3 regions of the Luteipulveratus halotolerans genome follow, and region 1 is predicted to be linked to each of the others. Evidence: predicted binding sites of a transcription regulator. Region 1 holds the regulator's gene; each other region holds the start of a gene.

What was found. The regulator LexA, encoded in region 1, represses DNA repair genes until DNA is damaged. The targets are predictions, from matches to a motif close to TCGAACANNTGTTCGA.
Region 2: a site for LexA is predicted at 990-1,005, ahead of VV01_RS04915 (HNH endonuclease signature motif containing protein). Genes of this name have one in related genera too.
Region 3: a site for LexA is predicted at 882-897, ahead of VV01_RS10990 (HNH endonuclease signature motif containing protein). Genes of this name have one in related genera too.

The regions. Positions count from the first base shown of each region.
Region 1 covers NZ_LAIR01000002.1:1,193,853-1,196,117, reverse strand. The annotation lists gene VV01_RS06255 (methyltransferase domain-containing protein) at 1-207, shown strand, start outside; gene VV01_RS06250 (LysM peptidoglycan-binding domain-containing protein) at 230-613, opposite strand; gene lexA (transcriptional repressor LexA) at 846-1,562, shown strand; gene VV01_RS06240 (hypothetical protein) at 1,572-2,265, opposite strand, start outside.
Region 2 covers NZ_LAIR01000002.1:908,115-910,379, forward strand. The annotation lists gene VV01_RS04910 (MFS transporter) at 1-896, shown strand, start outside; gene VV01_RS04915 (HNH endonuclease signature motif containing protein) at 1,009-2,265, shown strand, end outside.
Region 3 covers NZ_LAIR01000002.1:2,172,668-2,174,932, forward strand. The annotation lists gene VV01_RS10985 (class I SAM-dependent methyltransferase) at 24-797, opposite strand; gene VV01_RS10990 (HNH endonuclease signature motif containing protein) at 912-2,265, shown strand, end outside.

The DNA.
Region 1 (2,265 bases):
CTCAAGCCCGGTGCCACCGCCTTCGTGTCGTTCGACATGCACGACACGGTGACCGACGAGATGCACCCCATGGTCGTACGCCACGACGACCTCGTCGAGCTGTTCCCCCGGATCGGCCTCAAGCTGGTCCGCACCGCCGAGCACAGCCGCCGCTACCACGGCGCCACCGGCCCCAAGGCTCGGCACTACTGGTTGCAGCAGGCCTGACACCCACGTCGTTCGCGTCGACTCACGACCCGCTGGGGACCACGAGGGTCTGCCCTGCGTTGACCTCGAGCGAGCTCAGACCGTTGGCCAGCTGGAAGCGCACGACCGCCTCCCCCACCGGCAGCTCCGGCAACCGGGCGTGAGCGATCTCGCTCAACGTCTGCCCCTCGGCCACCGTCACGGTGGACGTAGACGGGGTCGGACCGGCTGCGATCGCGGCCGACGCCATGATCACTCCGAGCGCCGCGATCACGCCGGCCAGAGCCAGCACGAGACGACCACGCGCGGTCAGGCGCAGCCGGGGCTGCCCGGCCCGGGTCAGCAGGTCGGGAACGACCCTGAGGTGTCGCACCTGGGGCGCCGCGGGAGCACGCTGGGGAACCTCCCATGCGGTGACTGCACTCATGACATCCTCCTCGAGACGAACACCTGTGCGATGGAACGCTTGTACGAGTTGTAGCACGGGTGTTCGAACAAGTCCAGGTTGTGCGACGCGACATACGTCGTACAGGTGTTTGAGAACTGTGTCCGAACTCCATAGGCTGCTCTCACAGAACAGGACTGAACCAGCGACCACCGACAGCCCCTGATTTCCCAGGGCGTCCGGCCGCAGACCCACGGGGAACGAGGACGCCGAGATGGCCAAGATCCATGAGATGCCGGAGCCGGACAGCCACAGCCTGACCACGCGCCAGCGCAAGGTGCTGGAGGTCATCCGCAGCTCGATCGACCGCCGCGGCTACCCGCCGAGCATGCGTGAGATCGGCCAGGCCGTCGGGCTCACGTCACCCAGCTCGGTCGCTCACCAGCTCTCGATGCTCGAGCGCAAGGGCTACCTGCGTCGCGACCCGATGCGACCGCGTGCCATGGAGGTCGTCTCCCCCGACCTCGGCAAGCGCCAGCGCGGATACCGCGGGCAGGCGGTCGGTGCCGCCGAGGAGTCCTCGATCGACGAGACCGGCATCAACGACGAGCAGCCGGAGCCCTCGTTCATCCCGGTCGTCGGTCGGATCGCCGCCGGGGGCCCGATCCTCGCCGAGGAGGTCGTCGACGACGTCTTCCCCCTGCCTCGTCAGGTCGTCGGCGAGGGTGACCTGTTCCTGCTCAAGGTCGTCGGCGACTCGATGGTCGATGCCGCGATCTGCGACGGCGACTGGGTCGTGGTCCATCAGCAGCAGACCGCCGACAACGGTGACATCGTGGCGGCGATGCTCGACAACGAGGCGACGGTCAAGACGTTCAAGCGCACCAAGGGCAAGGTGTGGCTGATGCCTCACAACGACGCGTACGAGCCCATCGACGGCGACGACGCCACCATCCTCGGTCGCGTGACTGCGGTGCTGCGCAAGGTCTGAGGCGGGGACTCAGCCGATCAGCTTGCGGCGCAGGTCCAGGGCCGTGGTGGCGTACGCCATCGCGGCTCCGCTGCGTGGCACCTGCGCGTCGTGGGCGACCATGTTGCGCCCGTTGCGCAGCGCAATGGCGGCCTCGACGTAGGCGTCGTTGACCAGGCCGTGTCGCCGCAGCGTCTCCAAGGAGTCCTCGAGGCGGGACCGGGTCCTGATCGACTCGTCGTGCGCGCGGGCGACCGCATTGATGTGGTGGTCCAGCTGCTCCCACGAACGGATCACCAGTCCCGAGGGGTTGCTCCGGCCCAGGACGTCCCACTCGTGCGGAAGCCGGCCCTCCTGCTCGGGCGGCACCGGCCAGTACTGCATCGGTGGGGGCAACGGCCGGTGAGGCGTACTCGGTGGCACGGGCTCGGCGTCCGCCTCCGGTGCGGTGGCCCCGTCGCCGGCCGGCCGGTCAGTCGGCGGCGCAGTCGGCGACGTGGCCGGACCTGCCGGCGAGAACGGCTCGCGGTTGCCGACGGCGCTGGCGCTGCTGCGCTCGGCACCCTCGAGCTCGCGCACGAACTCCGCGGACGCGATCGGGCTGTCGACCTTGGTCATGCGGTCGATGAGGCCCCTCACCTTGTCCCTGAACACCAGGAGCACGACGAGCACCACGACGGGCCAGCTGAGCACGGCACGGATCAGGTTGATCAGATCGGTCCAG
Region 2 (2,265 bases), 290 kb from region 1:
AGACCTTGTTCACGTTCTTCGACGGAGCGAACTTCGGAGCACTGCCCGTGCTCGTCGGCACCGACCGGATCGGCGCCGCCAACTCGGCGATCTTCGGAGTCGGGGGAGTGCTCGACCTCCTCGTACCGGCGGTGGTCGGTGCGCTGCTCGTGTTCTGGTCGCCCGCGGCCGTCCTGGCGCTCGACGCGCTGAGCTTTCTGGTGTCGGCGCTTCTGGTGCGTTCGATCTCACGACCGCTGTCCCTGCCTCGTGAGCGTGCGCGTCGTACGAGCGCGCAGGCCCTGCTGGCCGATGTGCGCGAAGGCGTGCAATTCCTGGTGGGGCACAAGGGAGTTCGTACGACGACCGTGATCGGTACGCTCCAGTCGATCGCCGGCGCGGCGTTCATGTCGTTGGCGGTGGTGTTCTCCGACCGGGTGCTGCACGTCGGCACCTCGGGGTGGCGGTTCGGGATGCTCTACAGCGCCTGGGGGATCGGCGGCATCGGCGCTGCTGCACTGGTGCCGCGGCTGCTGCGCGTGGCCTCGCCCGGCCGGGTCATCACGTTCGCGATCCCGGTGTCGGGCCTGGCCGGCGTGACTGTCGCGCTGGCGCCGTCGTGGGCGATCGCGGTGACCGCCATGGTGATCTGGGGTGTCGCGTACCAGGTCGTCCTGATCTCCTCGCTGACCTACCGTCAGCAGGTCACACCCGAGGCGATGCTCGGCCGGGTCAACACCGCGGGACGGATGCTGTCGTGGGGCGTCGGCTGGACCGCCGGGTCGCTCGGGGCGAGTGCGCTCGCGCGAGTGGTCGACGTCCGGGCCGCGATGGCTGCGCTGACGTGCGCGGGCGTCGTGGCCGCCCTGGTCGCCTGGACATCGCCGCTTCGCCAGGGTGATGGGGCTCCCGCCTGACGGCCTTGTCGTACGACGTGAGGGTTCGTGCGCTGGTGCGCACGAGTCGCCGTTGGGTGTGGCGCCGTATGGCGACATCGGGGCTGTCGTTGGTCGAATGTATGTTCGACTCATGGCCATCGAGACCACTGCTGCCGCTGCTTCGCGGGGCGCCTCGCATGCGGGTGCGTCAGCGGTGGTCCGTTCTGCGGGCACGACCCTGCGGGGCATCTCCGCGGTGCTGTCGCGGGTGGACCACGCGGGCATGTGGGCCCTGTCCGGTGAGCAGGTCGAAGAGCTGCTGGTGTCCGTCGCTGCGGTGCGGGCGGTGCTCGACAGGGTCGAGGTCGCTGCGGTCCGAGAGGGCGTGTCGCGCGGATTGCAGACCGAGCACGGTTATGGCGCGGTCGACTGGGTGCGGCGTTGTCAGCAACGAGCCGGCGGAGCGGCGGTCGCCGATCCCGCACACATCGCACGGGTGCTGCGGGTCGCGGCGACGGCCGACCGGCGCGGCGCGTCAGCGGTGTGGGAAGGGTTCGCCTCAGGGGGCGTGGGGCTGGGCAAGGCCGACCAGGTCGCTCGCTTCGAGCGTGAGGTGTCGCCGGTCGCGCGGGCCGAAGACGTGGAGGCCGCCGTCATGGACCTGGTCGGTGCCGCCGGCGATGACGAGGACGGCACGGGGCTGACGCCGCGTGAGCTGGCGACGGCGATCCGGTATGCCGGGCAGCTGATCAAGCCGGAGCGTGACCTGGACGCCGAGCACGACGCACGGGCGCGGGGAAGGTCGCTGAGCAAGCGGCCCGGACCAGCAGGAATGTCCGAGTACCGCGTGCTCCTCGACCCCGACGGTGCGGCGGTCATCGATGCCGCGGTCGCCGGGTTGTCGGCCCCGGTCGCCGGTCCTGACGGCGAGCCCGATCCGCGCGGCGGGGCCTTGCGGCGAGCGGACGCGTTGGTCGAGATCGTGCGTCGCGGCGTGTCCTCCCCGGGGGCCGCGCCCAAGACGACCAAGGCGCAGGTGATCATCACGATGACGTTGACCGACCTGCTCGAGCAGCTCCGCGCGAGGGGTCACGATCGCCGCCCGGGTCGCAGCGCTTCGGGCGCTGGGGTGACGGCGACGGGCGAGGTGCTGTCGGCCACCGAGGTACGCCGCCACGCCTGCGACGCCGGGATCATCCCGATGGTGCTGGGTTCGGCCGGAGAGGTCCTGGACGTCGGCAGCGAGGTCCGTCTCTTCACCCCCGCCCAACGCCGAGCGCTGTGGCACCGCGACGGCGGGTGCACCTATCCGGGCTGCACGATCCCGGCCCAGTGGTGCGACGCCCACCACGTCGTGTGGTGGTCCCGCGGCGGCCGCACCGACCTGGACAGCGTTGCGTTGTTGTGC
Region 3 (2,265 bases), 980 kb from region 1:
GACCGGGTGAGCCGTAGGGAGACTCAGCCCTTGTGCGCCTCGATCAAGAACCTGCTCGAGTGCGCGAGGAAGCTGCCGTGCTGGCGGATGTGCGCGTCCATGGCGCGGAGGCGGTCGTCGTACCTCGCGATGTCGAAGTCGGGCACCCACCAGACGCACTTGCGCAGGATGTAGACCACGGCGCCGACGTCGAAGAACTCCATCGGCAGGCGCTCCAGGCGTAGGTCGACAACGTCGAGCCCCGCTGCGGTGGCTGCTGCGCGGACGACCTCGGGGTCGCGGGCCTGAGGCCCGTCGGGCCACGGTCCGACGAACCACTCGCTCAGCTCGCGCGCGCTGTCGGGCCCGACCTGCTGCGACACGAACGCGCCGCCCGGACGCAGGACCCGCGCGACCTCAGCCCACGGCGTCACGACGGGATGGCGCGCGATCACCAGCTCGAACGCCGCGTCCTCAAACGGCAGGGGCCCCTCGTCGGGCGCCTCGACCACCCGTCCGCCGAGGGGTCCGAGCGTGTCGGTCGCGACGGCGAGGTTGGGCCTCCAGGACTCGGTGGCGACCGTCGTACGCGGCAGGGGTGCTGCTCCGGCCGTGACCTCGCCACCGCCGGTCTGCAGGTCGAGCACCGATTCGGTCGTGGTGAACCGCTGGTGCAGCAGCCGCTGGTACCCCCAGGACGGGCGGGCCTCGGTCGCGCGGCCGTCGAGCCAGGAGAAGTCCCAGCCGCTCACGTCGACCGCTGCGGCTTCGGCCACCAGCTCGTCGTAGGTGCGGTCTGCGCTGTCTGTCGGGCTCATGAGATCGACCGTGGCAGGGACGAGTCACGGGTGTCCACAGCATTCTTCGGTTCGCCTGCGAGTGCGGGTCGAGCGCGATATGATTCGAACATACGTTCTAAGCGAGGAGGGGTCATGCCGAGCGACACTGCTGTCGTCACCGTGTCCGGGCTGCCTCCTCACCTCGCGCAGTGGCTGGCACTCGTGGCTGAGCGGGCAGGAGCGCGAGCTGTCGTCTCCGGGCCTGCCGCCGGCGTCTGCGGGTCGACCGACCGTCCCGATCCGGATGCGAGCTCAGCGCCCACGGTCCCGCCCGAGCCGGGCGACCCGTTCCTCGCGGCACGCTCGGCAGCGGCTGAGGTGATCCGTGCTGCTGAAGGTGTCGAGGCGTGGGTGGGGTTCGCACACAGCGGGGCGACCGGCGACCTGCTCCGCGCCACCGAGGACGATCCCGGCATCGACCTCGGGCAGCACGAGTCGGCCTCGACCCGGCAGACCCGGCGAGCACTCGCACGTACGGCTGTGGCCACCGAGCTGCAGCTGCTGACCGGTGCGACGATCACCCGCTGCCGCGACGACGTCGCCCTGGCCGGGGCCGCACCCGAGCGCGTCGGACACCTGCGTGCTCGGATGGCGTGCGGCACCGTCTCGCTGTGGCGAGCACGCCTGCTGCTCAAAGAAACTCGCCACCTCGACCCGCTGACCGCAGCGACCGTGATGCGGCGCGTGCTCACGCCCGTCGGCCGGCATCCAGATGACGAGGGGCCGACATCCGTCGACGCCGACGAGCTGGAGGCGTTGCTCGCGGCACCTGCGTTGTCCCAAGCGACCGTACGCCGTCGCCTGGCCCGACAGCTCGCCCTCGCCGAGTCGGCGGGCGAGTTCGCGCGGCGTTCTCATCGCGACGCTGTCGACGCCCGCGATGTCGACACGGTGACGCATCCGCACGGCATCGCGTCGACCACCGTCACGGCGTCGTCGGAGCGCGCCTTCGCGGCGCAGCGGCGCATCACGACGCTGGCTCGGAGGGCGCGGGCCGCGGGTGACTCACGGACGCTCGCTCAGCTGCGGTCCGACATCGCCACCGACCTGCTCATCCGCGGCCAGGTGGCCGGCGACGCCCTGCTCGGCGAAGCACCGGCCGCGCATCTGCAGGTCGTCGTCAGCCTCGCGGCGCTGCTGCCTGACCCGACGCGCTCGTCCTCCGCCGCCGAGGGCGGCGCTCGCGCCCATGCCCATGCCCGTGCCCAGACGGAGACGCCCTACGACCCTCGCACGGCCGGCGTCGGAGAAGCCCTCGGTCTAGGCTTCCTCACCGCGCAGCAGGTGCGGGCGATGGCGTTCGCGCGCGGCAGCATCTGGCAGCGACTCGTCACGGACCCGGCGAGCGGCACGGTCATCGACGCCGAGTCGTCGTACCGGCCGTCGGCCGCGCTGCGCCGCACGGTCGAGGCGCGTGACCAGCACTGCCGCGCGCCCGGGTGCGAGC